DNA from 4 places in the Cellulomonas endometrii genome. Region 1 is predicted to be linked to each of the others. Evidence: riboswitches for the same ligand, from Rfam matches in the RefSeq annotation. Region 1 holds a riboswitch; each other region holds the start of a gene.

Evidence for each region. Region 1 has a riboswitch for S-adenosylmethionine ahead of QNH85_RS17345 (aminotransferase class V-fold PLP-dependent enzyme). Riboswitches for the same ligand answer to the same signal wherever they lie in the genome.
Region 2: another riboswitch for S-adenosylmethionine. It lies ahead of QNH85_RS09075 (NAD(P)H-dependent oxidoreductase); the one in region 1 lies ahead of QNH85_RS17345 (aminotransferase class V-fold PLP-dependent enzyme).
Region 3: another riboswitch for S-adenosylmethionine. It lies ahead of QNH85_RS17055 (methylenetetrahydrofolate reductase); the one in region 1 lies ahead of QNH85_RS17345 (aminotransferase class V-fold PLP-dependent enzyme).
Region 4: another riboswitch for S-adenosylmethionine. It lies ahead of QNH85_RS09125 (ABC transporter substrate-binding protein); the one in region 1 lies ahead of QNH85_RS17345 (aminotransferase class V-fold PLP-dependent enzyme).

What each region holds. Positions count from the first base shown of each region.
Region 1 covers NZ_CATKPC010000021.1:14,259-21,858, reverse strand. Annotated here, with positions in the region: gene QNH85_RS17350 (pentapeptide repeat-containing protein) at 1-63, shown strand, start outside; gene QNH85_RS17345 (aminotransferase class V-fold PLP-dependent enzyme) at 130-1,524, opposite strand; SAM riboswitch class IV at 1,574-1,689, opposite strand; SAM riboswitch class I at 1,839-1,949, shown strand; partial or broken gene QNH85_RS17340 (DUF1737 domain-containing protein) at 1,956-2,132, shown strand; gene QNH85_RS17335 (rhodanese-like domain-containing protein) at 2,156-2,605, shown strand; gene QNH85_RS17330 (O-succinylhomoserine sulfhydrylase) at 2,602-3,852, shown strand; gene QNH85_RS17325 (hypothetical protein) at 3,809-4,306, opposite strand; gene QNH85_RS17320 (hypothetical protein) at 4,355-4,939, opposite strand; gene QNH85_RS17315 (GNAT family N-acetyltransferase) at 5,115-6,038, opposite strand; gene purQ (phosphoribosylformylglycinamidine synthase subunit PurQ) at 6,074-6,769, opposite strand; gene purS (phosphoribosylformylglycinamidine synthase subunit PurS) at 6,769-7,056, opposite strand; gene QNH85_RS17300 (hypothetical protein) at 7,182-7,600, opposite strand, start outside.
Region 2 covers NZ_CATKPC010000006.1:157,396-164,995, forward strand. Annotated here, with positions in the region: gene QNH85_RS09060 (NtaA/DmoA family FMN-dependent monooxygenase) at 1-837, opposite strand, end outside; gene QNH85_RS09065 (LLM class oxidoreductase) at 849-2,009, opposite strand; gene QNH85_RS09070 (flavin reductase family protein) at 2,071-2,658, opposite strand; gene QNH85_RS09075 (NAD(P)H-dependent oxidoreductase) at 2,655-3,227, opposite strand; SAM riboswitch class IV at 3,248-3,377, opposite strand; SAM riboswitch class IV at 3,581-3,693, shown strand; gene QNH85_RS09080 (hypothetical protein) at 4,653-5,123, shown strand; gene QNH85_RS09085 (GNAT family N-acetyltransferase) at 5,167-5,802, shown strand; gene QNH85_RS09090 (amino acid ABC transporter permease) at 5,799-6,857, shown strand; gene QNH85_RS09095 (amino acid ABC transporter ATP-binding protein) at 6,854-7,600, shown strand, end outside.
Region 3 covers NZ_CATKPC010000020.1:26,660-34,259, forward strand. Annotated here, with positions in the region: gene metE (5-methyltetrahydropteroyltriglutamate--homocysteine S-methyltransferase) at 1-1,664, opposite strand, end outside; gene QNH85_RS17055 (methylenetetrahydrofolate reductase) at 1,673-2,716, opposite strand; SAM riboswitch class I at 2,722-2,817, opposite strand; gene QNH85_RS17060 (SMP-30/gluconolactonase/LRE family protein) at 2,940-3,911, shown strand; gene QNH85_RS17065 (helix-turn-helix domain-containing protein) at 3,948-4,274, opposite strand; gene QNH85_RS17070 (hypothetical protein) at 4,329-4,661, opposite strand; gene QNH85_RS17075 (DNA-3-methyladenine glycosylase I) at 4,785-5,438, opposite strand; gene QNH85_RS17080 (MFS transporter) at 5,709-7,094, shown strand; gene hrpA (ATP-dependent RNA helicase HrpA) at 7,207-7,600, opposite strand, start outside.
Region 4 covers NZ_CATKPC010000006.1:167,245-174,844, reverse strand. Annotated here, with positions in the region: gene QNH85_RS09140 (dipeptide ABC transporter ATP-binding protein) at 1-903, opposite strand, end outside; gene QNH85_RS09135 (ABC transporter permease) at 900-1,847, opposite strand; gene QNH85_RS09130 (ABC transporter permease) at 1,844-2,803, opposite strand; gene QNH85_RS09125 (ABC transporter substrate-binding protein) at 2,803-4,437, opposite strand; SAM riboswitch class IV at 4,514-4,628, opposite strand; gene QNH85_RS09120 (LLM class flavin-dependent oxidoreductase) at 4,684-5,799, opposite strand; gene QNH85_RS09115 (LLM class flavin-dependent oxidoreductase) at 5,812-6,924, opposite strand; gene QNH85_RS09110 (rhodanese-like domain-containing protein) at 6,974-7,330, opposite strand; gene QNH85_RS09105 (LLM class flavin-dependent oxidoreductase) at 7,394-7,600, opposite strand, start outside.

The sequences.
Region 1 (7,600 bases):
CGGCAGCAGCTGCTGGACCTGGCGGACGCGCTCGCGGAGCACCTGGGCGTCACCGTCCGCTGACCCCGTGGCGGGCGTGCGCGACCCGGGCCGGCCTGCCCCCCGCTCGGGCCGACCCGGGCCGCGGTCTCAGTCCTCCACCGCGGGGCCGCACGCGGCGGCCGCGGTGGCGGCGATGGCGTCGATGCCGGGCACCGCGGGCCGGGGCCGGGTGTCCCCGGCCACCGTCCAGCACCCGTCGACGACCTCGTACGCGGCGCGCGGCCCGTCGGCGACGAACGCGTGGAGCCCGGCGACGAGCCGGTCGACCGCGTCGGTCGTGGTGCCGACGCCGACCGACGCCCGCAGCGCCCCGCCGGTCACGCCGACCCGCGCGAGCAGCGGGTGCGCGCAGAACCGGCCGTCCCGCACGCCGATCCCGTGCTCCGCCGACAGGTACGCGGCGACGAGCCCGGAGTCGTGGTCGCCGAGCGTGAACGACACGACGCCCACCGGGTCGGCGGAGTCGGACCACAGCCGCAGCACCCGCGCGCCGGGCACGGTCGCGAGGCCCGCGAGCAGCCGGTCCCGCAGCGCCGTCTCGTGCGCGGCGAGCGCGCCGTCGGGCAGGGCCGCCAGGGTGTCGCACGCCTCCGCGAGCGCCACCGCGCCGAGCACGTTCGGCGAGCCGCCCTCGTGCCGCGCGGGCGCCGGCTGCCACAGCGTCCGGTCGGTGCGGACGTCGCGGACGGCGCCGCCGCCGGCGAGGTAGGGGGTCCCGGCGTCCAGCCAGTCCCGGCGCCCCACGAGCGCACCCGCCCCGAACGGCGCGTACGTCTTGTGCCCGGAGAACGCCACGTAGTCGACGCCCGACTCGGCCAGCGAGAACGCGCGGTGCGGGACGAGCTGCGCGCCGTCGACGGCCACGCGCGCTCCCGCCTCCTGCGCGAGCGCCACCACCGAGGCGATCGGCAGTGCCTCGCCGGTCACGTTGGACGCGCCCGTCACCGTGACCAGGGCGTACGGCTGCCGGGCCAGCTCATCGCGCAGGGCGACGAGCGTCTCCGCGACGGTCGGCGCGGACGGCAGGACCGTCGCCACCCGGCCGGAGCCGCGGACGGACCGCACCCAGGGCAGCAGGTTGGCGTGGTGCTCGACGTCGAGCACCAGCACCCGCCCGCCGTCGGGCACGCACCCGGCCAGCAGGTTGAGCGAGTCGGTGGTGTTCCGCGTGATGACCGCGACGTCGTCCTCGCGGGCCCCGACGAACCGCGCGACCGCCGACCGGGAGGCCTCGTACAGGGCCGTCGACACCTGCGACAGGTAACCCGCGCCGCGGTGCACGGACGCGTACAGCGGCAGCACCTCGACGACCCGCGCGGCGACGGACTCGAGCGCCGGCGCGGACGCCGCGTAGTCCAGGTTGGCGTACGGCACGGACCGGCCGTCGACCAGCGGGACGAGCGTGTCCCAGCCGACGACGGGCAGCAGCGCCTGCTCGGCGGTGACGGCGGTGGCACACGTGGTGGCGGTGGAGACGGACATGGGAGGACCCCCGGGTGGATCGATGGGGGCCCGGTGCGTCGACCGGGTCACCCCGCGCTTGCCGGCCACCGGACGGTGGACGGCCAGGTCGTCACCCGGGGCACCCCGCCGCGGAGGGAGGGTTGCCGGCCAGCGAGCCGGGGCTTCGCGCTGGCGCTCATGACCTGCCACGAGGATGGGGCGGGCGCGGCGGAGGTGTCAACCGGCGTCCAGCCACCGGCACGGGTGAACCCGCCGCGGACCAGAAGGGGACCGGCCGTGGACCGGCCGTGGACGAGGGGAGTGACGCCCCCGGCCGATGGCGTAGCATCGCCGCACCATCCAGAGCGGCCGAGAGATCTGGCTCGTCGACGCCGCAGCAACCCGCGGTCCGCCTCCTCGCGAGCCGGACCGGCCGAGGGTGCTTCCGCCAGGTCCGATGGAGGAGACGCATGACCGACACCGACGACCGCCTGCGCTACCGCCTGCTGACGGGGCCGGACGACCGCTCGTTCTGCGAACGGGTCAGCGAGGCGCTGGCCGACGGCTACGAGCTGCACGGCGCCCCCGCGGCGACCTTCGACGGCCAGCGCGTGATCGTGGCGCAGGCCGTCGTGCTGCCCGCGTCCGCCACGGCCCGGGTGCGGCCGCTGTGAGCGCGCGGCACGGGCACGGCTACGCCGGCGACCTGACCCCGCAGGAGGCCTGGGACCTGCTCGCGTCCGACGAGCGCGCCGTCCTGGTCGACGTCCGCACCGAGGGCGAGTGGCAGACCATCGGCGTCCCCGACACGGGCGACCTGGCCGGCGAGGACACCGCCGAGCGCACCGCCTTCGTGCAGTGGACCGACGCGTTCGGCCGCCCGAACCCGCGGTTCCTCGACGAGCTCGCGCGCGCCGGGATCACGCCCGACGACCCGCGGCCCGTCGTGTTCCTGTGCCGGTCCGGCGTGCGCTCCGTCGCCGCCGCGAGCACCGCGACCGCCGCGGGCCTCGGCCCGGCGTACAACGTCCTGAGCGGGTTCGAGGGCGACGTCGGCCCCGACGGCCGCCGCGGCCACCAGGGCTGGCGCGCCGAGGGGCTCCCGTGGCGGGAGGCGTGACCACCCCCGGCCCCGGCGACTGGCAGGACGACCGGCTCCCGCGCGAGGGGCTGCGGCCGGACACGCTCGCGGTCCGCGGCGGCACCGTCCGCACCGGGTTCCAGGAGACGTCCGAGGCGCTGTTCCTCACCCAGGGGTACGTCTACGCCCACGCGGCCGACGCGGAGGCCGCGTTCGCCGGCGAGAGCGACCGGTTCCTGTACTCCCGGTACGGCAACCCCACGGTGTCGAGCTTCGAGGAGCGGCTGCGCCTGCTCGAGGGCGCCGAGGCCTGCTACGCGACGGCGTCCGGCATGTCCGCGGTGTTCACGGCCCTCGCGGCGCTGGTCCGCTCCGGGTCGCGCGTGGTCGCCGCCCGGGCGCTGTTCGGGTCGTCGGTGGTGATCTTCGACGAGATCTTCGCGAAGTGGGGCGTCCGGACCGACTACGTCGACGGGCACGTCCCCGAGCAGTGGGAGGCCGCGCTCGCCACCCCCGCGGACGTCGTGTTCTTCGAGACCCCGTCGAACCCGATGCAGGACCTCGTGGACATCGCCACCGTCAGCCGCCTGGCGCACGCGGCCGGCGCGGTCGTCGTGGTCGACAACGTGTTCGCGACGCCCGTCCTGTCCCGGCCGCTCGCGTTCGGCGCCGACGTCGTCGTGTACTCGGCGACCAAGCACATCGACGGGCAGGGGCGCGTCCTCGGCGGGGCGATCCTGGGCACCGACGCGTTCGTGCACGGCCCGGTGCAGACGCTGATCCGGAACACGGGGCCCTCGCTCAGCCCGTTCAACGCGTGGGTGCTGCTCAAGGGCCTGGAGACGCTGTCGCTGCGGGTGCGGCACCAGACGGCGTCCGCGCTGACCCTCGCCGGCCGGCTGGAGCAGCACCCCGCCGTCGCGTCGGTCCGGTACCCGTACCTGCCGTCGCACCCGCAGCACGACCTCGCGCTCGCGCAGCAGGACGGCGGCGGGACCGTCGTGACGTTCGACCTGCGGGTGCCCGAGGGCGCCGGGCCGGACGTGGCGAAGAAGTCGACGTACGCGTTCCTCGACGCCCTGCGGGTCGTCGACATCTCGAACAACCTGGGCGACGCGAAGTCCCTGGTCACGCACCCGGCGACGACCACCCACCGCAAGCTCGGCCCGGCCGGGCGCGCGGCGGTCGGCATCGCGGAGTCCACCGTGCGGCTGTCGGTCGGGCTCGAGGACCCCGCCGACCTCAGCGACGACCTGGAGCAGGCGCTGGCGGCGCTGGAGGGCTGACCGCCGGCGCCGCGGGCTCCGCGGCCGCGCGCGGCCGCCAGCGCAGCAGCGCGACGAGGGCGAGCGCCGTCGGGACGAGCGCGAGGACGGCGCCGTTCGCGATCACGGACGGCCACGACGTGCCGGCGCCCGACGGCGGTCCGACGACGAGCAGCGTCGCGGCCGCGGTGGTGACGACCGCCGTCGCGAGCGTGGTGAGCGCGATCGCGACCGCACGCGCCGGCCGGCCCCGCGGCGGCAGGGACGGGGCGACCGCGAGCACGCCCAGGCCGACCACCGTCAGCGCGGCCGTGCACGGCAGCGTGAGGAACGCGACCAGGTACAGGCTGTAGCCCGCGCCGGCCAGGACGTCCGCCGGCGACATGCCCAGCACCAGCGCGAGGACCAGCCACCCGCCGACGAGCACCGCGGGCAGCGCGAGGCCGGCGAGCACCCAGTGCCACAGACGAGTCACGCACTCAACCTAGCGAGCAGCCGCTCCAGCCCGCGCGGCTCCGGGGCCTCAGGCGGCGACGAGGGCCCGGAGCTGCGCCGCGGCGGCCGGTCCGCCGGCCAGCGGGTGCAGCACGACCCCGTCGACGCCGGCCCGGCGCGCGAGCTCGCGCACCTCGGCCACGAGGCGGTCGGCGGTCGTCACGACCCGGGTGTCCGCCGGCGACCACGTGAGCCCGGCCAGGGCGTCGAGGTGCTCGAGCTGCGACCGCTTGCGGCGGGCGGTCCTCTCGTCGCCCGCGAGCACCACCTCCAGGTCCAGCAGCACCCGCACCTCCGCCCGGTCGCGGCCCGACGCGGCGACGGCCTCCTCCACCAGGGCGGCGACCCGCGACAGCGCGCCCACGGACGGCACGGCGACGGAGAACTCGAGCCGGATGACGTCGGCGTGCACCGCGGCCAGGGCGATCGCCGACTCGGACCCGGGGCGCGACTCCACGGTGCGCACGCCGTAGTCGGGGGCGAGCACGTGGATGGTCGGGTCGGGCGCGGGCGGATGCGCGGGAGCCGGGGCGTGCCGGCGGGCGAGCGGCAGGACGACGGGCAGGTGACGTGCGGCGGCCGCGGGCGCGCGGTCCAGGACGGGCTGAGCCATGGGGTGTCCTCGAGGGGTGGGGCGGGGTGCGCGGCGAGGGCCGTACCGGCCGCGGGCGCGCGAGGTCGTCAGCTCAGCGACAACAGACCCGGCTCAGGAACACGCGAGCACGGTAACCGGCCGGGCGGGCGGGGCACCACGGCGCGTCCACATGCCGGTCCCCGGTGTCGGCGGGTCAGACCGCCGGGGGCGTGAGCGTGCGGCCGAGGTACAGGCCCAGCGGGTCGCCCTCCCAGTCGCCGAACGGCAGCACCGGCCGGTACCCGAGCGCCCGGTACAGGGTCAGCGCCCCCGGCTCGGCGACGCTCGTCCGCAGCACCACGGCGCGCGTCCCGGCGTCCATCGCCGCCGCCTCCAGCGCGCGGACCATCGCGGCGACGACCTCCGACCGCCGGGACCCGTCGCGGACGTCCACGCCGAGCAGCTCCGCGGTCGTGCCCGGGTCGCCCTCGGTCAGCCCGTGCGGCCGGCCCAGCGACGCGGTGCCGGCGGGACGGCCGCCGACGCGCGCGACCACCGCCGCGAGGGCGCCCGGGCGAGGGTCGAGCACGACCTCGACGTCCGGCCCCGGGACCGGCGGCGGCACCGCGCGCGACCCACGCCCCGCCGCGTCGGCACCGGCACCGGCACTTGCACCGGCACCGGCACCGGCCAGGGCCTTCGCGAAGCACCGGGAGTCGGGGACGTCGGCCCACTCGCCGTACCGCTCGACCGGCTCGTACCCGAGGGACAGGTACAGCCCGATCGCCTCGGGCTGCTGCAGCCCGGCCTCCAGGACGAGCCGCGCCCACCCGAGCGCCACCGCCCGGGCCTCGAGCTCGCGCATCAGGACGCGGGCGAGCCCGAGCCCGCGCGCCGGCGGGTCGACGTAGACCCGCTTGACCTCACCGGTGGCGGGGCCGTGCTCGCCGCTGACGTCGCGGAGCGACCCGCACGCCGCGGGCACGCCGTCGACCGCGACGACGAGGGTCACCACGACCGCCGCGGCGGGCGGCTCGGGGGTGCCGTCGTCGCCGTACCGCGCGCTGAGCTCGACCTGCTGCGCGTCGCGCAGGGCCCGGGCCACGGGGTCGGCCCACGGGAGCTCCGCGACCGTCACCCCCGCGGGTGCGGCCGGACGGTCCGGCGTGGCGCTCAGGAGACGAGCGCGCGCATCACCGAGGTGAAGAAGCGCAGCCCGTCGGTGCCGGTGCGGGGGCCGCGCGCGCCGTCGGGGCCGAAGCCGGCCTCGACCGCGTGCTCGGGGTGCGGCATGAGGCCGACGACGTTCCCCTTCGCGTTGCTGATCCCGGCGATGCCGCGGCGCGAGCCGTTCGGGTTGGTGTCCTCGTAGCGGAACACCACGCGGCCCTCGCCCTCGAGCTCGTCGAGGGTGCGGTCGTCGGCGACGTACTGGCCGTCCTGGTTCTTCAGCGGGATGGTGATCCGCTCGCCCTGCTGGTACTCGCGGGTCCAGGCGGTGTCCGTGGACTCGACCGCCAGGACCTGCTCGCGGCACACGAAGTGCAGGTGGTCGTTCTTGATCATCGACCCGGGCAGCAGGTGCGCCTCGGTCAGCACCTGGAAGCCGTTGCAGATGCCCAGCACGGGCATGCCCTTCCCGGCGGCCTCCACGACCTCGCCCATGACGGGCGCGAACCGGCTGATCGCCCCGGCCCGCAGGTAGTCGCCGTACGAGAACCCGCCGGGCAGGACCACCGCGTCGACGCCGTGCAGGTCCGCGTCCGCGTGCCACAGGGCGACCGGCTCGGCACCGGCGAGCCGCACGGCGCGCGCGGCGTCGCGGTCGTCGAGCGTCCCGGGGAAGGTGACGACCCCGATCCTCGTCATCAGGCGAGGCCCTCGGAGAGCACGGTCGCGGCGGCGTCGGCCTCGGAGTCGGCGACGCGCACGACGTCCTCGATCACCGGGTTCGACAGCACCTGCGTGGCCGCCTCGGCCGCGGCGGCGAGCACCTCGGGGGTGACGGGGCCGTCGACCTCCAGCTCGAACCGCTTGCCCTGGCGGACGGAGGTGAACTGCCCGAAACCGAGCCGCGGCAGCGCGCCGGCGACGGCCTTGCCCTGCGGGTCGAGGATCTCCGGCTTGGGCATCACATCGACGACGACTCGTCCCACGGGTGAGCTCCCTGGTTCGCGGCGGTGGGGGTGCGGCACGAGTTTACCGACCCCGGGGGCCTGCTCGGTCCGGACGTCCGCCGCGGGCGGGCCGGGCGCGGGCCCTGCGCGGACCGGCGAGCGCCTCAGGCGGCGCGGACCACGCCGACGTGCGCGTCGCGGCCGCTGGTCAGGTACGCCATCACGGTCGCGTTGTCCCCGGAGCCGAGCCCGGTGGAGTACCCGACGACGACCATCGCCCACCCGCGGTCGAGCAGCGCCGCGAGCCACGCGTCGTCGTGCTGCGCCACGAGCTCGGTGTCGTCGCCCACCCAGAGGGTCGCCCAGCCGCCCGCGGCGGTCAGCGAGGCGCGGTGGTCCGCGACCTCCGTGAGCGCGGCGGCGGTGTGCGCGCCGAGCCCGAGCGCGGCGGTGAGCCGGTCGAGCCGGGAGCGCGCCACCGCGTCGGCCGACGTGGGGTGCACGACCCAGCAGGCGACGGGCCGGCCGTCGCGCGGGTGGAAACCGAGCGCGGTGCGGCTGCCGACGCCGTGCGGGGCGAGGA
Region 2 (7,600 bases), on a different contig from region 1:
CTCGGCCTCGGCGGCGGTGTCCCCGACCACGACGGCGGTGCCCGGGAAGATCTTCACGTCGTCCTCGGGCCGGCCGGCGGCGACCGTGCGGGCACGGATGTCCTCGGCGAACGCCAGCGCGTCGGCGAGCACGCTCCCGTGCCGGCTGAAGATCACGTCCGCCGACCGGGCGGCGAAGTCGCGGCCCTGCGGGGAGTCGCCGGCCTGGAAGATCACCGGGTGGCCCTGCGGGCTGCGGGGGGTGGTGGGGTCGACCTCCGCGTCCAGCAGCTCGCCGTGCACGGACACGTGGGCCACGTCGCCGGCGTCGGCGGCGGGCCAGGCGTCCCAGATCCGGCGGGCGGTGGCCAGCACCTGCTCGGCGCGGTCGTACCGGCGGGCGTGGTCGAGGTAGCCGCCCCGGCGGAAGTTCTCCCCGGTCCAGGCGTTGTCCGTGGTCACGACGTTCCACGCGGCGCGCCCGCCGGACAGCACGTCCAGGCCGGCGAGGCGCCGGGCGAGGTCGACGGGGTCGTTGTAGGTGGTGTTCTGGGTGGCGACCAGGCCGATCCGCTCGGTGACCGCCGCCAGCGCCGCGAGCTGCGTGATGGCGTCCGGGCGACCCACCACGTCCAGGTCGTGCAGGGCGCCGCGGCTCTCGCGCAGCCGCAGGCCCTCGCCGAGGAAGAAGGCGTCGAACAGGCCGCGCTCCGCGGTGCGGGCCACGCGCTCGAAGGACGCGAAGTCCGTCTGCGAGCCGGACTCGGGGTCGGACCAGATGGTCGTGTGGTTGACGCCCTGGAAGAAGACGCCGAAGTGGACCTGCGCCGCGGGGCGCGTCAGGGGGTGCTCGGACATGGCGGGACTCCTCAGGCGGACTGCCGGGCGGACCCGGCGAGGCGGTGGGCGGGACGGGGCAGGCCCAGGTGGTCGCGCAGGGTCGCGCCGGCGCGCGGGGCGGCGGCGAGCCGGGCGGCGCGCAGGGCGGGCAGCACCTCGCGGGCCAGCACGGGCAGGTCGACGTCGAGGACCGCGGGGAGCAGCCGCACGCCGGCGACCTCCTCGGACGCCGCGAGCTCGGTGAGCAGCCGGACCAGCCCCGCCGCGTCGCCGACGTGCCGCAGGGCCCGGCCGGGCGCCGGCGGTCGGGTGCCGTCCAGCTCGGCGAGCCGCTCGCGCCCGGTGCGGTCGGCGGTGTCGAGGACGACCTCGATCTCGACCGCGGCGAGCGGTGCGCCCGGGGTCGCTCCGCGGGCCTCCCGGGCGGCGGCGAGCGCGCCGGCCACGTCCGCGCCCGCCACGCCCGCACCGCCCACGCCCGCACCGCCCGCGCCCCCGACGAGGGCCACGTCCACCAGGTCCTCGCCCGGCCGGCCGGCGGCGACGTCGCCCGCCCGCGCGAGCACCACCAGCTGGCCCTGCGGCGGCCGCGGCGTGATGAGCGGGCCCACGACGGAGAAGCTCGCACCGCGGAAGTCGACGCGGTGCACGCGGCCGCGGTCGACGTACCGGCCGGTGGCGACGTCCCGGATCACCGCGTCGTCCTCCCACGAGTCCCACAGGTCGCGGACCACCTGGACGACGTCCCGCGCCTCGCGGTCCAGGTCCGGCACCGCCGCCCGGCCGTACGCCGCGGGTGCCGCGTCGCCCGGGGTGACGGCCGCCAGCCAGCCGCCCCGGCCGGACGCGGCGATGTCGAGCGACGCGAGCTGCGCGGCGACGTGGAACGGCTCGGGGTAGGTCGTCGGCACCTCCGGCACCAGGCCGAGGGCCGTGGTGGTCCGGGACACGAACGCCGCGCGGGTGACCGCGTCCAGCCGCGCCGAGGTGGTGGCCCCGGGCGCGGCGGGCAGCACCGCGTCGGCGAAGGTCGCGAAGGTGAAGCCGGCGTTCTCGGCGCGGCGCACCGTCCCGGCCAGGCGGGCGCCGGAGACGAGGTCGGCGCCGCTCAGGCCGGTGACGGCGGCGGCCGCGGGGTGGCTGCCGGCGCCGTCGACGTCGACGCCGAGGAACAGGGGTGGGGTGGTCATGCGGTCCTCCGAGGGGCGCGCGGGTGCGGGGTGACGGTCGGTGCGGGGGCGTCGGGGCGCCTCAGAGCGCCGAGTGCCCGCCGATCCGGTGGTAGGTGCGGTCGTGGTAGACGAGCGGGGACGGCGGGCGGCCCGCGTCCCCGGCCGCGCCCCCAGCCGTGTCGGCGGCGGGGGAGCCGGCGGACAGGGCCCGCAGCGAGACCAGGTAGCTGTCGCCCACGGGCGTGCGCTGCAGCACCCGCGCCCGCACCCACGACACCGCGCCGTCGATCACGGGCTCACCGGTCGCGAGCGACGACCACCCGCCGGCGGCGAACCGGTCGATCCCGCTGGTTGCGAACCGGGCGGAGACGTCGTGCTGGTGGTCCGCGAGGAAGCTCACCGCCAGCGTCGCGGCCCCCGAGACGGCCGGCCACGACGAGGAGGTGGACGCGAGCGAGAACGCGAGCAGCGGCGGGGCGGCGGACACCGAGATGACGGACGTGGCGGTGAACCCGACCGGCTGCCCCTCGTGCCGCAGCGCCACCACGGCGACGCCCGCGGGGTGCCGGCGGAACACCGACTTGAACTCCTGGGCGTCCAGCTGCCGCTCGTCCTGCTCGGCGAGCAGCCGCTCGAGCGCCGACAGGTCCGTGTGCTCGGCGGTCACCGGGCCACCGCCACGGCCGGACGGGTGACGGCGGGGTCCGCGGGCACGCCCGCAGCGCGCCGCAGCGCCGCGCCGGACCGCAGCAGCCAGGCGTCGAGCACCGCGTCGAGGTCGGGCAGCTGCGCCTCCGTGACCGCGAGCGCCCGGGTCGGCACGACGGCGCCGAGCTCGACGAGCACCGGCCGCAGGTGCACCTCGCCGGCCAGCGCGTGCGCGGGGTTGCCGGACACGACCAGCGGGACGGCGACGACCCCGGCGAGGCCGTCCGGGCCGTACAGGTCCAGGAACGCCTTGAGCAGCCCGGTGTAGGACGCCTTGTAGACCGGCGTCGCGACGACCGCCACGTCGGCGGCGGCGAGCCGGGCCAGGGCGTCGTCGGCGGCGGGGTGCACCGGGGCGAGCACCTCGCCCGCGAGCTCCGCCAGGTCGACGGTGGTGACCGCGGGAGCGGGGCCGTCGGTCAGGTGCTCCGCGACGCGGGCGGCGACCGCGCGGGCGGCCTGGAGGGTGCGGGAGCCGGGCCGCGGGTTGCCGGAGAGGGCGACGACGGCAGGGGGACGGGACGTCATGGGGTGCCTCGCAGACGGGTCGATCACGCTTGCCGCGCGGCGGAACGGGGGGTGAGCCCCGGCCGACGGCCAGGTCATCTCCCGGAGCACCCCGCCGTGACGTGGGGTTGCTGCCCAGCAAGCCGGGGCTTGGCGCTGGGACTCGTGACCTCGGGCGGCTGTCTAGCACCGGCGGGCGCGCGGGCCGACGGTGCGCGGGGGAGTTCTCACGATCCGGGACCGTGCGTCGCCCCCGCGGTGACATCGCTCCGCCATGCGAGACGCCGCACCCGGCTCGTTGACTTCCCGAGCGCGGCGTCCCTAAGTTCCGCGGCACCGAGTCACGCCGAGCAGCACCGGCGGTGAGGCCCGGTGGTCATGAGCTCCGACACCAAGCCCCGGCTCGTCGGACGGCAACCCCCCGCGCGGGTGGGTGCCCCGGGTGAGGACCAGGCCCGCTGCCGCCGGCAGTGGGGCAACACGCGAGCCCGTCCCCCGGCGGGCGCACCGAGGAGCACGCATGAACCGGAGCACGCCGACGCCGACCGCGCGTCCGTCCTCCCGCGCCGCACGGCCCTGCGCCGTGCCCGCCGGCCTGCCGGGCGCCGTCGCCCCGCGCGCCGCCTCCTGTCGCTGTCGCTGACCTCCCGCACCCCGCCGCGCCGAGCGCGCGCAGCGCCCCGCGCGCGACCTCGCGCCGCGGCCCGCCGGTCCGCGTCCCACCGGCCGCACCCCACCGGCCGCACCCCACCCCGTCCGGCACCCCGGTCCGCGCTGCCGCGCGCCGTCCCGCCCTGCCGCCCGCGAACGGAGCCCCGCCATGCCCCCCCCCCCCCCCCGCCCGGCCCCGCCCGGCCCCGCCCGCCCCGAGGACCGGCACGTCGTCCTCGCCGTCGACCTGACGGCGCTGGGCGCCCGCCCCGGCGGCCACGGCCCGCACGGCGTGGTCGTCCCGCGCCCCTTCGACGGCGAGCGCCTGGCGCGGCTCGTGCACCGGGCCGTCCGCGGCCTGCTCGACCTGGTCCTGCTGGGCGACGCGTTCTTGCTGCACCCCGGCCGCCGGCAGGTCCCGGGCCGGCTCGACGCCGCCGTGGCCGCCGCCCGGGTCGCGCCGCTCGGCACCGGCACCGCCCTCGTCGCCGGGGTGGCGCACGAGCACGTCGACCCCGCGCACGTGGCGGGGGCGGTCCGGGGCGTGCAGCGCGCCGGGCGGGGACCCGCGGGCTGGTTGCTCTCCGGCCCCGCGCCGGGTGCGGACGAGCGCGAGTGGCGGCGGCGCGGAGGCTGCCGTGGCGGCGGTCGAGGGGAGGGGACGGGCCCGGGGACGCCGGCGCCCTGCTGCTCGACCCCGACGGCCGGTTCCGCGTCGACCACGACGGGGTGCGGTTCGCGGTGGGGCCGGGCGGCCGCCGTCCCGGTCCCGGCCCCGCGGCGGGGTGGCCTTGCGTGGTTCTCCCCGTCTCCGGTGCGGCGGGGGCCGCGTGGGCGGGGCGGCGCGGGGCCGTCGCGCGGATCGCCGTCCCGGACGTCGCGCAGGGCGCGCGGCTGCGCTCGCTCGTGCGGGACGCGGCGGCCGTCGCCGGGCGCCCGGCCGGCGCCGTGCGGGTGCTCGCCGACGTCGACGTGGCGCTCGCGGACGACCCGGAGACCGCCGCCGCCCGGCTCGCGCTCGCCCGGCCCGGGGACGGCGGCGGGACCGCCCACGCCGGCGCGCGGGTCCCGGTGCTCGCCGGGACGGGCGCCGACCTCGCCGCGCTGGCGGCCGCCTGGGTGGACGCCAGCGCGGCCGACGGGTTCGTCGTCCGCCCCTCGGCGCCCGAGGCCGACCTCGACGCGCTCGTCGACCGCGTCGTCCCGGCGCTGCAGCACGCCGGGCTGTTCCGGCTCCGCCCGTCCGCCGCGCTCGCCACCACCTGACCGGGCGCCACGCCCTCCGCCCGACCGACCCCGAGGTGATCCGATGACCACGACCGAGCTGCCGACACCGGCGCCCGCGCACCCCGACGCCGCCCACCCCGACGCCGCCCACCCCGACGCCGCCCGGCTCACCGTCCGCGCCGTCGCGCTGCACGACCCGCTGGTGCGCCCGCTGCTCGACGGCCTCGCCCACGAGTACGGCACCCGGTACGAGCGGCTGCTGACCCCGGCGCAGCTGCGCGACGAGCTCGAGCACTACGGCGCCGAGGAGTTCGCGCCGCCGGACGGCGAGCTCGTGCTCGTGCTCGACGACGGCGAGCCCGTGGCGGGCGGGGCGTTCCGTCGCCGCCACGAGCCCGAGCTCGGGGACCCCGCCCGCCTGACCCGCGCCGGCGCGCGCACCGAGGACGGGACGCCGGCGGTCCGGACCGCCGAGCTCAAGCGGATCTGGACCCACGCGGCGCACCGGCGCCGGGGCCTGGCCCGGGTCGTCCTCGCGGAGCTCGAGGCGCGCGCCGCCGCGCGCGGCTACCCGCGGATCTACCTGACGACCGGGCCGCGGCAGCCCGAGGCCGTCGGCCTCTACCGCGCCGCGGGCTACACGCCCCTGTTCGACCCCGCCGCCGACCCCGAGACGGTCGGCGCGCACGCCTTCGAGAAGTGGCTGGTGACCTCGTGACCGACCTCGCCCTGCGCCCGCCCGCAGCGCCCACCGCCCCGGCGCTCGCGGACCTGCCCGTCCGACCCGCCCGGCACCCCGGCCGGTGGGTCGCCACCGCGGGCGTCGCCGTCCTGCTCGCGATGGTCGTCAGCTCGCTGCTGACCAACCCGCAGTGGGAGTGGGACGTCGTCGCGACGTACCTCACGTGGCCGTCCGTGCTCGAGGGGGTGTGGGCGACCCTCCGGCTCACCGCGGTCGCCAGCGTCATCGGCTTCGGCCTCGGCACGGTGCTCGCGCTCATGCGCCTGTCCCGGTCGCCGCTGCTGCAGTCGGTCTCGTGGGGGTACTCCTGGGTGTTCCGGTCGGTGCCCCTGATCCTGCAGCTGCTGCTCTGGTACAACCTCGCGTACCTGTACCCGCAGCTGTCGCTCGGGGTGCCGTTCGGGCCGGAGCTGGTGGCGTTCGACACGCTGGACGTCGTCGACAAGTTCGGCGCCGCGGTGCTCGGCCTGGGGCTGTCACAGGCCGCGTACTCCGCGGAGATCGTGCGGGCGGGCATCCTCGGCGTCGACCAGGGCCAGCACGAGGCGGCGGCGGCGCTCGGCATCCCGCGCGGCCGGCAGCAGCTGCGGATCGTGCTCCCGCAGGCCATGCGCACGATCGTGCCGACCTCGGTCAACGAGACCATCGGCCTGCTCAAGGGCACGTCGGTCGTCTACGTCCTGGCGTACGGCGAGCTGTTCTACACGGTCGGCGTGATCTACGGCCGCAACCAGCGGGTGGTGCCGCTGCTGCTCGTCGCGGCGATCTGGTACCTCGCGACCACCACCCTGCTGACCGTCGCCCAGTACTACCTGGAGCGGCACTACGCGAAGGGTGCCCTGCGCACCCTGCCCCCGACGCCCCTGCAGCGGCTGCGGTGGACGCTCGCCGTCGCCGCCGGGCGGCTCACCGGCCGGCCGCTGCCGGCGGACCTGCCGCCGTCGTTCCTGGCCGCCGCCCGGCGCGGCCACCTCACCCGCACCGGCGCCCGGGACGGCGCCGCCACCCGCGACACCGGAGGCCCGGCATGACCGCCACCCTGAGCACCCCCACGCCCACCGACGCGGCACCCCTCGCCAGGTCCGCCGGCCGCACGACGGGCGGGCACCTGCAGATCCACGGCCTGCACAAGGCGTACGGCACGCTCGAGGTGCTGCGCGACGTCGACCTGGAGGTCCGCCCCGGGGAGGTCGCCGTCGTCCTCGGCCCGTCGGGCTCGGGCAAGTCGACCCTGCTGCGGCTGATCAACCACCTGGAGCGGCCGGACCGCGGGTTCGTCGCGCTGGACGGCGAGGTGATCGGGTACGCGCGTCGCCGCACGGGCCGCATCCGCCCGTCCCGTCGCCGCACCGGCGGGACGGAGGTGCTGCGCGAGCTGACGGAGCGGGACGTGCTGCGCCAGCGCACGCGCATCGGATTCGTGTTCCAGAACTTCCACCTGTTCCCGCACCTCACCGCGCTGCAGAACGTCGTCGAGGCCCCGGTGTCCGCGCAGGGCCGGCCGCGGTCGGAGGTGGAGCCCGAGGCCCGGGCGCTGCTCGCCCGGGTCGGGCTTGCGGACAAGGCCGACGCCCGGCCCCGGCAGCTGTCCGGCGGGCAGCAGCAGCGCGTGGCCATCGCCCGGGCGCTCGCGATGCGGCCCGCGCTGCTGCTGTTCGACGAGCCGACGTCGGCGCTCGACCCGGAGCTGGTCGGCGAGGTGCTCGAGGTCATCCGCGGTCTCGCGCACGGCGGCACGACGCTCGTGGTCGTCACCCACGAGGTCGGCTTCGCC
Region 3 (7,600 bases), on a different contig from region 1:
ATCGGTGCCGGGCGCGACACGTCGCCCCAGAGGATCGACGGGCGGGTGCAGCGCGAGCCGTAGGACTGCACCCAGCCGTGCTGCGTCACGTCGAACCCGTCGAGGTTCTCGGCGAAGTACTGCACCATGTCGTTGCGCTCGGGCTCGCCGTGCACGAGGACGTCCAGGCCGATCTCCTCCTGGAGCTCGACGACGCGGCGGATCTCCGCCTTCATCTCGTCCTCGTACTGCGCGGCGGTCAGCTCCCCGCGGCCGAACGCGGCGCGGGCCACCCGGATCTCCGGGGTCTGCGGGAACGACCCGATCGTCGTGGTGGGCAGGGCCGGCAGGCGCAGGCGGGCGGCCTGGGCGTCGCGGCGGGCGTCGAACGGCCCGCGGTGGAACGCGTCGGCGGGCAGCGCGGCGAGCCGGTCGCGGACCTCCGGGCGGACGACGCCGGGCGCCTCGGCGCGGCTCCGGCGGGCGTCGGCGGCGGCGAGCAGCTCCGCGTGCACGGCCTCGCGGCCCTCGGTCAGGCCCGTCGCCAGGGTGACGACCTCGCCGACCTTCTGGTCCGCGAACGCCAGCCACGACCGCAGGGTCGGGTCGAGCTGCTGCTCCTCCTCCACGTCGTGCGGGAGGTGGAACAGCGACGTCGAGGTCGCGACCGCGACCTGCGCGGCGCCCAGGCCCTCCAGACGCTCGAGCGTGCCGAGCGCGGCCGAGAGGTCGGCGCGCCAGACGTTGTGGCCGTCGACGACGCCGCCGACGAGCACCTTCGACCCCAGGCCCGGCACCGGCTCCGCCGGGACGTCGCCCCGCACGAGGTCGATCGCGAGGCCCTCGACGTCGGTGCCCGCGAGCACGGGCAGGGCGTCGCGGAGGTCGCCGTAGGGCGCGGCCACGAGGATCGCGGGGCGCTCGGCGGCGGGCAGCGCGGTGGCCAGCGCCCGGTACGCCTCGGCCGCCGCGGCGAGCAGCCGGTCGGCGGGCACGCCGGTCGACTCCGACACCAGCGCGGGCTCGTCGAGCTGCACCCACGTGGCGCCGGCGCGGGCGAGGTCCCGCAGCAGCTCCGCGTAGACCGGCAGCACGTCGGCGAGGCGGTCGATCGGCAGGAAGTCCTCCGGCGCGTCCTCGGTCGGCTTCGCCAGCGCCAGGAACGTCACCGGCCCGACGAGCACCGGGCGGGTGAGCACGCCGTCGGCCAGGCCCTCGGCGAGCTCGCGCACCGGGCGGTCGCTCGCGTAGCGGAACGTCGTCGTCGGGCCGATCTCCGGGACCAGGTAGTGGTAGTTCGAGTCGAACCACTTGGTCATCTCGAGCGGCAGGTCGTCCCCGCGGCCGCGGGCGACGGTGGAGTACCCCGCGAGGTCCAGCCCGCCGTCGGCCGTCGTCAGGTCGGCGAACCGCTCCGGCACCGCGCCCAGCACGGTCGCGGCGTCGAGCACGTGGTCGTAGAAGGAGAACGCGCTGGGGATCGCGGGCAGGCGGGTGTCCAGGCCCAGCCCGGCCAGGTGGGTGCGGGTGCGGCGGCGCAGGTCGGCGGCCGCCGCCTCGACCTCCTCGGCGCTCGCGCGGCCGGCCCAGAACGCCTCGAGGGCCTTCTTCAGCTCGCGGCGCGGCCCGATGCGGGGGTAGCCCAGGATCGTGCCGGCGGGGAAGGGGTGCGTGTGCTCGGTCATGTCTCGCCTCAGCTGGTGGGAACGGGGGTCGGGTCGTCGAGGGGGGCCGCGGTGACGCGGCTGTGCGCGCTGGGGGCGTCGCCACCGAGGCCGGCGCCCTCCAGCAGGTCCAGCGCGGGGCCGGGGGTGTTGAAGGTGTAGAGGTGGACGCCGGGCGCGCCGCCGTCGAGCACGGCGTTCGCCAGGTCGACGCCCAGGCGGGTGCCCGCGCGGTGCCGGCGGCCGACGTCGACGGGGTCCTCGGGGTCGAACGCGTCGAGCACGTCGAGGACCTGCGCCGGCACCTCCACGCCGGTGAGCTGCTGGACGCGGCGCAGGCGTGCGGGGTCGGTCATCGGGATGATCCCCGGGATGATCGGGATGACGACGCCCGCGTCCCGGGCCAGCGCCACGAGCTCGCAGTACGAGTCGACGTCGTAGAACACCTGGGTGATCGCGAAGTCCGCGCCGGCCTCCTGCTTGGCGAGCAGCGCCGCGATGTCCTGCTCCCGCGTGCTGCCCGAGCCGGCGTTGCCCCGCGGGAACGCGGCGACCGCCACCGACAGCGGCCGGCTCGCCGCGCGGACGGCCTGCGCGGGGCTGGTGGCGCACCGGCGCCGCTCGATCTCCCGGAGCAGCGCCACCAGGGCGCTCGCCGTCGGCAGGCCCTCGGGGTGCGGCCGCCAGGACTCGTCGGCGGGCGGGTCGCCGCGCAGCGCCAGGAACGAGCGGACGCCCTCGTCCAGGAACTCCTCGACCGTGCGGGTCAGGTCCTCCCGCGAGGTGCCCACGCAGGTCAGGTGCGCGATCGGGCTGAGCGACGTCTCGCGCAGCAGCCGCCGCACGAGCGCCCGGGTGGTCTGCCGGGTGCTGCCGGACGCGCCGTAGGTGACGGACACGAAGTCCGGGCGCGCGGCGGCGAGCTGCTGCACCGTGGACCACAGCCGCGGTGCGGCGTCCGGGTTCCGCGGCGGGAACAGCTCGAACGACACGGTGGGGCGGTCGACGGCACCGAGGCCGTCGGCCACCGCGTCGTCGGCCGTGGGGTGCGCGGGTGCGCCAGTACTGCTCATCGTCAGCTCCATCGAACCTGGCGGAAGCACCCACACCCTCACGAGGAGGGGGGTTGCTGCGACGTCGACGAGCCAGGTCTCTCGGCCGCTCTGGATGGTGTGGCCACCGTAGAGCCCGCCCCGGAGGGTGTCCAGTGCCCCTGATGCGTCATCTACTCGTGACGGGGACCACACGCGGAGGGCTGCGCGTGCGGGTCGCTGGGCGGCGTGCCAGGGTCGGCCGATGACCGACCTGCGCGCCGTCCCGCTGCCCGCCACCCGCCTCCGGGTCCCCGACCTGGTGGCCGCTGCCCGGGCGGCCGGCACCGTGACCGGTCGCGCCGAGGTGCTCGGGGACGCGCGCGCGGAGCTGGGGGAGCGGCCCCTCTGGGACGCGTCGGCGGACGCGCTGGTCTGGGTCGACATCGACGGCCGCACCGTGCACCGGTGGGCCGGCGGCGACCCCCTGCGGGACAGCCTGTCGAACGTCCCGTCGCAGGTGGGGGTCGCCTGGCCCACCGCGTCCGGGGGGCTGCTGCTCGCGACCGCGGACGGGCTCGGCGTCCACGACGGCACCACGCTCGGACCGGTCACCCGGCCCGGCGACATGCCGGCCGGGTACCGGTTCAACGACGGCGGGTGCGACCCGGCCGGGCGGTTCTGGGTGGCGAGCATGCCGCGGGACGGGTCACCCGGTGACGGCACGGTCTACCGGGTGTCGTCCGGCGGGTCCGCCGACGGGTCCGCCGCTGCGGACGGGCTCGACGTCCGGGCGGTGCACACGGGCGTCGGCATCGGGAACGGGCTGGCGTGGAGCCCCGACGGCGGCACGTGCTACCTGACGGACACCGCGGCCGGGGTGGTGTTCCGGATGCCGTACGACGTCGCGTCCGGCACGTGCGGGGAGCCGGAGGTGCTCCTCGCGTTCGACCCGGACGGGCCGACCCCGGACGGCACCGCGGTGGACGCCGAGGGGTGCCTGTGGCTCGCGGTGTACGGCGCCGGGTGCGTGCTGCGGGTCTCGCCGGACGGGACCCCGGTGGGCGTGGTCGAGGCGCCGACGCCGGACGTGACGTGCCCGGGGTTCGGGGCGCCGGGTGCCGGGCGGCTGTTCGTGACGACCGCCGCGGCCGACGGCGACCCGCTGGGCGGGGCGGTGCTCGGGTGCGCCGTCGCGGTCGACGGGCTGCCGGTGCCGCGGTTCGCCGACCGGTGAGCCGGCGCTCCCCGGCGCGTTGCCCGCGGTCCCACCTCAGTCCTCCCCGGGAGCAGGCTCACCGACGACGGTGAGGCGCCCACCCAGCGCGGACGCGAGGCGCACCAGCGTGTCCCTGGTCGGGTTGCCGAGCCCGCGTTCGATGCGGCTGATGTCCGCCTGCTGAACCGACGCCCGCTGCGCGAGCTGTGCCTGACTGAGGTGGTTCTCCCGGCGGAGTGCCGCGATGTCCTGGCCCAGCCGTTCGTCCGCTGCCAGCCGGGCACGGAGATCGGCCCCCGTCCGGTTCGCGACGGCCTGGACGTCGGGGGTCCACCCCGCTCGGACGTCCTCTGCGATCTGGCGGTACGGCGTCGTGGCCATGGCGCACCTCCCGTGCTGTCCTGGCTGATCTTATGTGCTGACGCACATGGGACGTCAAGTGCTCGCCCGCCAGGCGGCGAGGTGGCGCCTGGCCGCCGCGATCTCCCGGCGCTGCCGTCGTTCCGACGGGTCACGTCCCTTGTCGTACGCGTGGAGCAGCAGGACGACGCGATCGCCGTGGAAGGTCGCGAAGATCCGCAGGAGCACCGTGCGGCGAGCACCGCGGAACGGTTCGGAGGGCGACCTCTGGCCGCGGGAGAGGACGGCGGCGAGGGACTGCCGGACACGCAGCTCGTACAGGCCGCCGCCGAGAGCGCGGCACCACTCGGTTCCCACCAGGTCGAGGCCGTGCGGCTCGACGACATGAGTCAGCACCGCGTCGACCACGGCCTGCGTGTACGGGTCGGCCCGGCGGAACCACCGCTCGAACCCGGACGTTCCCGTGGCGTCGTCCCCCCAGACCTCGACCTGCCAGCGCCGTGGCGGTGGAGGATCGGCCGCCATCTGTGGTCAGCCCGCGGCGCGGGCCAGGACGACCGGGCAGTCCGCGAGGTGGTCGTCGACGATCCCGCACGCCTGCATCGCCGCGTACGCGGTGGTCGGGCCGACGAACCGGAACCCCCGCCGCTTCAGCTCCTTGGCGAGCGCGACGGAGGACGGCGTGGTGGCCGGCACCTCCGCGAAGCTGCGGGGGCGGGGCGCGTCGGCGCGGTCCACGGCGTAGGACCAGAACAGCTCGTCGAGGGTCCCGCCCGCGTCGTGCAGGTCGAGGAGCGCCCGCGCGTTCGCCACGGCGGCGACGATCTTCGCGCGGTTCCGGATGATCCCCGCGTCCGCCATGAGGCGCTCCACGTCGTGCTCGTCGTAGGTGGCGACGACCGCGGCGTCGAAGCCGGCGAAGGCCTCGCGGAACGCCTCGCGCTTGCGGAGCACGGTGATCCAGGCGAGGCCCGACTGGAACGCCTCGAGCGTCATGCGCTCGTACAGCTCGCGCTCCCCGTGGACGGGCCGGCCCCACTCCTCGTCGTGGTACCGCTCGTACAGCGGGTCGCCGTCGCCGAAGCAGCGGCGACCCGGGAGGGTCGGCCCGGCCGTGGCGGCGGTGACCGGGTGCACGGCGCCCGGTAGGAGCGGGCCGTCGTCGGGGGTGTCTGCGCTCGTCATGGCCGTCACTCTGCCCCACGGCGCCCACACCCCGCGGCCGTCCTCCACAGCCCGCGCCGCACCCGGAGCCTGTGGTCGGCTGGGCGCCCGGCGATCGGCCGACCGTCCGGGATGTGAACAAGATCCGTCTACGCACTGAGACGGCGTAGGGTCCATCCCGCGCTGGAGCACCACGAGCGTCACCTGAGCCGACCTGCGAGCCGACCACCACCGGGACGTCCACGGTGGTCCGCGCGCCGTCGACCGTCGCCGAACCGGAGCCCTCCCGCCATGTCAGCACCAGCAGTGCCCACCACCACGCCGGCCGCCCCGCGGCCGCTGAACTCGCCGTCCCGCGTCATCGCAGCGAGCCTCGTGGGCACCACCATCGAGTTCTACGACTTCTACGTCTACGCAACCGCCGCGGTCCTCGTGTTCCCGAAGCTGTTCTTCCCCACGGGGAACGACACGACGGCCCTGCTCGCGTCCTTCGCGGTGTTCGGCGCCGCGATGGTCGCCCGCCCGGTCGGCGCGATCTTCTTCGGCCACCTCGGGGACCGGCGGGGCCGCAAGACCACACTCGTGCTGTCCCTGCTCACCATGGGCGTCGCGACGTTCCTCATCGGCGTGCTGCCGACGTTCGGCCACATCGGCGTGGCGGCGACGGTCGCCCTGCTGGTGCTCCGGCTCGCGCAGGGCTTCGCGCTCGGTGGTGAGTGGTCCGGTGCGGCGCTGGTCGCCACGGAGAACGCCCCCGCCGGGAAGCGCGCCTGGTACGGCACCTTCCCGCAGCTCGGCGCTCCGCTCGGCTTCATCATCGCCAACGGCCTGTTCCTCGTCATCAACGGCGTGCTCGGCGAGGGGTCCGACGCGTTCATGTCGTGGGGCTGGCGCGTGCCGTTCCTGTTCTCCGCCGTCATGGTGATCATCGGCCTGTGGGTGCGGCTCCGGCTCGTGGAGTCCGAGGCGTTCACCGCCGCGGAGAAGAAGGGCCAGATCACCAAGATCCCGCTGGGCACGACGCTGAAGTTCCACTGGCGTGCCACGCTGCTCGGCACGTTCATCATGCTGGCGACGTACGTGCTGTTCTACCTGATGACGAACTTCACGCTCACCTACGGCACCCGCGCCGTGGCGCCGGAGGACGGCGAGCCGGGCGGCCTCGGCATCCCGTACGTGCACTTCGTGCTCATGCAGATCATCGGCGTGGTGTTCTTCGGGATCTTCACGCTGCTCGCCGGCCCGCTGGCCGACCGGGTCGGCCGCCGCAAGCTCCTGCTCTGGGTGACGTCCCTGATCATCGTGTTCGGGCTCAGCTTCAGCCTGTTCCTGACCGTGCGGGAGGACGTCGCGTTCACCGGCGCGATGACGCAGGCGTTCCTGGTGTTCGGCTTCACGCTCATGGGCGCGACGTTCGGCCCGATGGGCGCGCTGCTGCCGGAGCTGTTCCCGACGAACGTCCGGTACACCGGCTCCGCGATCGCCTACAACGTCTCGTCGATCCTGGGTGCCGCGCTGGCGCCGATCGTCGCGCTGGCGCTGTGGTCGGCGGCCGACGGGAGCACCTGGCTGGTCGGCGTGTACCTGTCGGGCGCCGCCGTCCTCACCCTCGTCGCGCTGATCCTCACGCGCGAGACGAAGGACCAGGACTACGGCCGCCTCTCCCACGAGGCCTGAGCAGCCCCACCCCAGCCGAGGTCGTCACTCCCGGCCGAGGTCGTCACGTCTGACGGACGACCTCGCGCCTGGGTGACGACCTCGCGGTGTGTCCGGGGCCTGTCCGGGACCGCTACGCCAGCGCCGCGAGGGCCTTGCGGATGCGCTTCTCGCTCACCGGGACCGGCGTGCCGAGCTGCTGGGCGAACAGGCTCACGCGCAGCTCCTCGAGCAGCCACCGCACCTCGGTCAGGGCGGCGAGGTCGGCCGGGACCGGCGTGCGGGACGTGACGCGGGCGCGGGTCTGGCCGAGCAGCTGCTCCAGGTCCCGCACCTGCCACGCCAGCTGCTCGTCCCGGGCGGGGTTCGACGAGGCGCGGTCGAGCCGGTACGCCGCGGCGCGCAGGTAGCGGCCGAGCTGGGGCAGCCGCTCGGCGCCGGTCTCGGAGACGAAGCCGTCGTGCACCAGCGCCTCGGCCTGGGCCTTCACGTCCTGCACGGTCCCGAGCAGCGCGATCGACCGGGTG
Region 4 (7,600 bases), on a different contig from region 1:
CTTGCGCACGTCGGCGAGCTCGAGCACGGGGACGCCGTCCCCGGTCGACGCCGCGGGCACCGGGACCGACGCCGGCGCGACGAGCCGCTCGCTCGCGAGGCTCGGGGCCGCCGCGATGAGCGCCTGCGTGTACGGGTGCTGCGGGGCGTGCAGCACCTCCTCGGCGGTGCCCTCCTCGACCACGACCCCACGCTCGAGCACGACGATCCGGTCGGCGCGGTCGGCCGCCACGCCGAGGTCGTGCGTGATGAGCAGCAGCGCCGTGCCCTGGTCGCGGACGAGCTGATCCAGGTGGTCGAGGATCCGCCGCTGCACCGTGACGTCGAGGGCGCTGGTGGGCTCGTCCGCGACGAGCAGGCGCGGGCCGGCGGCGATCGCGACGGCGATGAGCACCCGCTGGCGCATGCCCCCGGACAGCTGGTGCGGGTACTGGCGGGCGCGGGCGGCGGGGTCGTCGATGCCGGCGCGCCGCAGCAGCTCGACCGCGCGGCGGCGCGCCTCGGCCCGCCGGGCGAGCCCGTGGATCACGAGCACCTCCGCGACCTGGTCGCCGACGCGCTGCACCGGGTTGAGCGAGACGGTCGGGTCCTGGGGCACGAGCCCGACCTCGCGGCCGCGCACCGCCTGCAGCTCCTTGTCGGTCAGCCGCGACACGTCCCGGCCGGCGAGCCGCACGGTGCCGCCGGTGACGGCGCCGCCCCGGGCCAGCAGGTGCAGCGCCGCGTGGGCAGTGGTGCTCTTGCCGGAGCCGGACTCCCCCACCAGCGCGACGACCTCGCCGGCGCGGACGGTCAGGTCGACGCCCCGCACGGCGCGGTAGGTCCCGCCGCCGGCCGTCCGGTACGCGACCTCCAGCCCGCGCACCTCGAGCACGGGCTCCGTGCCCCGGTCCTCCTGCGTCACTGGTCGTCTCCCGTCGTCTCGAGGGCGCGCGCCACGCGGTTGGCGGCCAGCACCACCGCGACGATCACGAGCCCGGGCAGGGTCGTCAGCCACCACGCGGTGGCGAGGAAGTCGCGGCCGCCGGAGACCAGCGACCCCCACTCCGGGGTGGGCGGCGGCGTGCCGTAGCCGAGGAAGCTCAGCGCGGACACGGCGAGCACCGCCGCCCCGAGCTCCAGCGCGACGAGCGCCAGGACCGGTCCGGACGAGTTCGGCAGCACGTGCCGGAGCAGCACCGCGTACCACCGCGACCCGGACGCCCGCGCCGCCTCGACGTAGACCGAGGTGGACGTGCGCAGCACCTCGGCGCGCATCACGCGCGCGAACGTCGCGACCGCGCCGATGCCGACCGCGACGGCGATCTTCGCCGCACCGGTGCCCAGCGCCGTGATGATCGCCAGCGACAGCAGGATGCTGGGCACCGCGAGCAGGACGTCGACCAGCCGGCCGACCACGTCGTCCACCCACCCCCGCAGGAATCCCGCGAGCAGGCCGAGCAGCGAGCCCACGACCAGGCCGACCGCGACCGCGAGCGTCGTCGTCCGCAGGGACAGCGAGGCGCCGTGCACGACGCGGGTCCAGACGTCGCGGCCGAGGTGGTCGGTGCCGAGCAGGTGCGCGGCGGACGGCGGCTGCAGTCGGTCCGCGGGGACCCCCGTCAGAGGGTCGCCGGACGCGAACACCCCCGGTGCGACAGCCCACGCGGCGACGAGCAGCAGCACCAGGCCGGCGAGGACCAGCCCGGGCCGTCGGACCAGGTACCGGGCGGCCCGCGCGACCCGCGGGCCGGTGGCCCCGGCGCCGCGCACCCGGCCGCGGCGCAGGATCGACCGCGCGTCCTCGCGGTCGGTGATCTCGATCTCGTCCGTCGTCCGCGCCAGCGGGCCGGACACGGCGGCGCTCACGCGGCCACCGCCCCGAGCCGACCGCGGGACTGGATCCGCGGGTCGAGCAGCGGGTACAGCAGGTCGACGACGAGGGTGGTGACCACGAACACCAGCGCGGACAGCACCACGACGGCGAGGACCACCGGCACGTCCTGCTGGTCGACCGACTGCACGGTGAGCCGCCCCAGCCCGACGCGCGAGAACACCGTCTCCGTGACGACCGCCCCGCCGAGCAGGGAGCCGACCACCACGCCGAGCATCGTGAAGGCGGGGATCGCCGCGTTGCGCAGGGCGTGCCCGAGGTGCACGCGCAGCCGCCCGGCGCCCTTCGCCCGGGCGGTCTCCACGTACGGCTCGCCGAGGGTGCTGCGCAGGCTGCGGGACAGCACCTGGGCGAGCTGGGCGCCCGGCGGGACGGCCAGCGTGACGGCGGGGAGCACCAGGCTGCGCCACCCGTCGTTGCCGATCGCCGGCAGCAGCCCCGCGCGGAACGACACCCACTGCAGCAGCACGAGGCCCACGAAGAACGTGGGCAGCGCGACCCCGAGCGGCGGCAGCGCCGACAGCGCCTGGCGCAGCGCCCGGCTGCGCGGCAGCACTGAGGCGACGGCGAGCACGGTACCGCCGGCCACCGCGAGCGCCAGCGCGGCACCCGTCAGCTTCAGGGTCTCCGGCAGCGCCTGGGCGACGAGCGTCCCCGCCGGTGCGCCCGACTGGTACGAGGCCCCGAAGTCCAGCCGCAGGGCCCGCCACAGCGCGTCGGCGTACTGCACGAGCACGGGCCGGTCCAGGCCGTACTGCGCGCGCAGGTCGTCGAGCAGCGCCGGGTCGACGTCCTGCACCTCGCCGCCGGCGCCGGCCGCGAGCGCGGCGGGGTCGCTGGGCAGCAGGTAGAGGACGAAGAACGCGAGGGTGAACGCCGCCCAGAGCACGAGCAGGCCCTGGGCGGCGCGCCGCACGAGGTACCGGGCCATCAGCTGGCGTCCACCCACGCGTCGTAGAAGTCCAGCCGGCTGGAGCCCTCGAACGTCAGGCCGTGCACGTGCTCCGCGGCGGCGATCGTGGTCGACAGCTCGTAGACCGGGATGGCGTGACCGTGCTCGATCAGCAGCCGCGACGCCGCGGTGACCAGCTCCTCGCGCGCGGCGGGGTCGGTGGCGGCGGCGGACCGGTCGAGCAGGTCGTCGACCTCCTCCGGCGCCCGCTTGTTGATGTTGCGGGCGTTCGCGGAGAACACGGTCCGGAGCACGTCCGGGTCGGACCGGGTGAGGTTGTAGTAGTCGAAGTCGAAGTCCCCGTCGGCCTTGATCGCCGTGGACTCCGCGATCTCGACGTGCTGGAGCTGGAGGTCGACGCCGATCTGCCGGAGCTGCTGCTGCACCAGCTCGAGCGGCGCGGGGTCCTGCCAGAACGTCACGGTCGTCGACAGCCGCTGGCCGTCCTTCTCGCGGATGCCGTCGTCGCCGACCGCCCAGCCCGCGTCGTCCAGCAGCTGCTCGGCGCCCTGCGGGTCGTAGGCGAGGTCGTCCGCGAGTGACTCGAACAGCGGCGTGGAGTGGGACAGCACGCCGGACGCGGCCTGGTCGCGCTCGGTCAGGACGGTGTCGACGATCTGCTGCCGGTCGATGCCCTTCGAGATGGCGACGCGGACGGCCTCGTCGGACGCCAGCGGGCTCGACTCGTTCGGGAACAGCTGGTAGGCGACGCCGGGGTTGGCGCGCTGCTCGAGCCAGAACCCGTTGCCGTCGAACTGCGCCTGGTCGACGGGGTTGATCGCCGCCGTCGCGTCGATCTGGCCGGACTGCAGGCTGCCCGCGCGGACCGAGGCCTCGGGGATGACCTGGAACGTCACGGTGTCGAGGTAGGCCTCGCCGGTGTGGTCGTTCGCGGCCGAGCCCCAGGCGTAGCCGTCGACCTTGGAGAGCACGACCTCCTGGTCCTGCGTGTACGACTCGACCGCGAACGGCCCAGAGCCCACGTAGTCGCCGGCGCACCGCTCCTCGGGCGTCAGCGTCGCCGACGCGGGCGACAGCAGGCCGAGCGAGAACGTCGAGCTCGCCTGCAGGAACTGCGCGCTCGGGGCGGCGAAGTCCACGGTCACGGTCCGCTCGTCGACGACCGTCGTGCCCTCGTACCCGACCAGGTACTGCGAGCCGAGCGACGCCGTGGCGCCCAGGGCGACGATCGTGTCGAAGTTCGTCTTCACGGACGCGGCGTCGATCGGCGTGCCGTCGGCGTACACGGCGTCGTCCCGCAGGTGGAACGTGTAGCTCGACGCGTCGTCGCCGACCTCCCAGCTCTCGGCGAGCCACGGCACGATCTCGCCGGACTCCGGGTCCTGGGCGGTCAGGGACGCGACGGTCTGGCGGGCCACGGCGATCGCGTCGTTGTTGCCGACCTGCTGCGGGTCGATGCAGCGGGAGTCGACGGTGATCGCGAACCGGAGGTCGCCGCCCTCGACGGGCTCGGCCGACGCGGCGGCGTCCGTGGGGCCGTCACCGCCGGAGCCGCCCGCGCCGCCCGAGCACGCGCCGAGCAGCAGGGTCGTGGCGGCGAGGGCGGCGGCGGCGCCCGAGCGGGCGTCCCGCCGGCGGGGAGGTGTGGTCATGCTGAGCTCCTGGTGGTCGCCGGCAGGGGCCGGCCGGCGCGGGGCCGGAGCGCGCGGGGGCGCGGTCCGGCGGCCGTTGCCGTGCTTACCCGTCCCGCGGTCGCGGTCGGGTCAGGTCGTTCCCGGAGCACCCCGTCACGTCGAAGGGTTGCTGGCCAGCGAGCCGGGCCTTGGTGCTGGCGCTCGTCACCCGGGGGTGAGGGAACCCGCGGCGGCGGGGCCGGTCAAGGAGCCGCCGCGGGGTTCTCACATGCCGGATCCGGGTGTCGCCGCGGTGAACCCGGCCGCCCGGCGCGGGTCCGCCGCGCTCCACAGGTCGGTCGTCACCTCGGCCCTCACGAGCGGCGCGACCTCCTCGGCGAACCGGCGCAGCACGTCCTCCTGCTCCGCCGGGTCGAGCAGGTGGTTCACCGAGACGGACTGCAGCACGTGCCCGTAGGACGCGTGGTAGTCGAGGATCTTCTCGGCCACCCGCTCCGGGGACCCGACCAGGGCCGGCCCGCGCTCGACCGCCTCCTCCAGGGTCCGGAAGCTCGGCGCCCTCCCGACGGCGTCCGCCCCGTACCCGCGGCGCGCAGCGGCGTCCACCTGCCCCTGGTACAGCGGCCGGTACTGGGCGACCGCCGCCTCGGTGGTGTCGGCCAGGAACAGGCCGCCGGACCCGGCGCCGACGAACGCCGCCGCCGGGTCGTGCCCGTGCGCGGCGTACCGCTCGCGGTAGTGGTCGATCAGCACCTGGTAGTTCTCCCGCGGCTGGAGCGCGTTCGCCGTGACGACCGGGTCGCCCCACCGCGCCGCGAGCTCGACCGCGAACCGGGACGTCGCCGACCCGTGCCAGATGCGGAACGGACCCGCGTACGGGCGGGGCAGGGTGGTGGCGTGCTCGAGGCGGTGCCGGTGCCGGCCCTCCCAGGTCACGTCCTCCTCGGACAGCAGCAGCCGGAGCAGCTCGTAGTTCTCCTCGAGGTACTCGTACTGCCTGCCGACGTCGAGCCCCAGCAGCGGGTACTGCAGCACCTCGTTGCCCTTGCCGATGACGATCTCCAGCCGCCCGCGGGACAGCTGGTCGACGGTGGCGAGGTCCTCCGCGACCCGCACGGGGTCGAGCAGCGCCAGGACCGTGACGCCGGTCGACAGCAGGATGCGGCTGGTCGACACCGCGACCGCCCCGAGGATCACCGTGGGGGCGGACGACAGCACGTCGCCGGCGTGCCGCTCCCCCACGGCGAACGAGTCGAACCCCAGCTCCTCGGCCAGCACGGCGTGCCGCACCGTGCGCGCGAGCCGGTCCGCCGGCGGCACCGCCCTCCCGGTCACCGGGTGCGGCGGGTTGAAGACGATGTCGAGCAGCTGGAACCGCACGCCGCGTCCCGCTCAGGCCGCGGCGGCGGCAGCGGCGGCGTCGCGGGCGGCGACCCCCTCGCGCACGAGCGGGATGACGTACCGGCCGAAGTCCACGGCGTCGTCGAGCAGGTCGTACCCGCGCGCCGAGATGATCCGGACACCGCGGTCGTAGTACGCCAGCAGCGCCTCCGCGACCTGCTCCGGCGTGCCGACGAGCGCGTTGGAGTTGCCCGCGCCGCCCGTGGCCCGGGCCGTCGCGGTCCACAGCACGGAGTCGAACCGGTCGCCCTGCGCCGCGATCTCCAGGAGCCGCTGCGACCCCGCGTTCTCCGGCTTGTCGGCCGGGTGCCGGGGGCTCAGCACGCCGCCGAGGGCCGCCTTGCGCGCCTCGATCCGGTCCAGCACCCGGTGCGCCTTCTCCCAGGCGAGCTCCTCGGTGGGCGCGATGATCGGCCGGAAGGCGGCGTGGATCCGGGGCGGGGTCGCGCGCCCGGCTGCGGCGGCCTCGGCGTGCACCCGGTCGATCTGCTCCTGCGTGCGGTCCAGCGGCTCGCCCCACACCGCGAAGATGTCGGCCTCGGCCGCGCCGACCCGGAACGCCGCGTCGGAGGACCCGCCGAACGAGATGGTCGGCACGTGCCCGTCCACCGGCCGGGTGTCGAGGCGGAAGTCGTCGAAGTCGTAGAACCGGCCGTGGTGGTCGAACGGCTCGGCGGACGTCCACGCCTGCCGGACGATCTGGATGTACTCCTGGGTGCGCGCGTACCGCTCGTCCTTGGTGAGGGTGTCGCCCTCGCGCTGCTGCTCGTGGTCGTTGCCGCCGGTGATGAAGTGCACCGACAGCCGCCCGCCCGACAGCTGGTCGAGCGTGGCGAACGTCTTGGCGGCGTAGGTCGGGTACGAGACGTTCGGCCGGTGCGCGAGCAGCAGCTCGATCGACTGCAGCCGGGCGGCGGTGTACGCCGCGAGCGCCGCCGGCTCCGGGCCGGACGACCCGTAGGCGAACAGCACGCGCGTCCAGCCGTTGTCCTCGTGGGCGCGCACGATGCGCTCCAGGAACGCCGGGTCGAACGGGCGGGTGGTGGCGGCGCGGGTCTCCGAGCCGTCGTTGGCGGTGGCGATGCCGAGGAACTCGACGGGCATGGTGGTGCCTTCCTGCGGGTGCGGGGGTGCGGGGGGATGTGCCGGGCGTTCAGGCCTGGTCGGCCGGGGCGGCCGGTTCCGTGGCGGGCAGGCCGGCGGCCTTCCAGGCGGGGAAGCCGCCGTCGACGTGCGACACGGTGTACCCGCGCGCGGCGAGCTCCTCGGCGACCGGTCCGGAGCCGGCGTTCGAGCCGCAGACCACGACCACCGGGGTGTCGATCGAGATCACCGGGGTGCCCACGGGCCCGAACAGGGCGTCCAGGTCGGTGCGGTCCGCGAGGGTCGCGCCCGGGATGTCGCCGTGCGCCGCGCGGCCGCCGGCGGACCGGACGTCGATCAGCAGGGCGCCGCGCTCGAACTCGGCGGCGGCCTCGGACGCGGGCCTCAGGGGCGGGGTGCTGGTCATGGTGTGCTCCTTCGTCAGGGGACGGGCTCGTCAGGGGACGGGCTCGTCAGGGGGTCGGGCGTGTCAGGGGACGAGGACCGGCACCGCGCCGGCCGTGGGGGCGGGCGAGACGGGGCGCCGCCACGCGTCGGCGAGGAGCGCGAACGACCGGCGCGCGTCGGCGGGGTCGTGCGTGGCGGTGGTGACCAGGAGCTCGTCGGCGCCGGTCACGCGCTGCAGCGTCTCCAGGCGGGCGACGACCGTCGCGGGGTCCCCGACCACGCGGGTGTC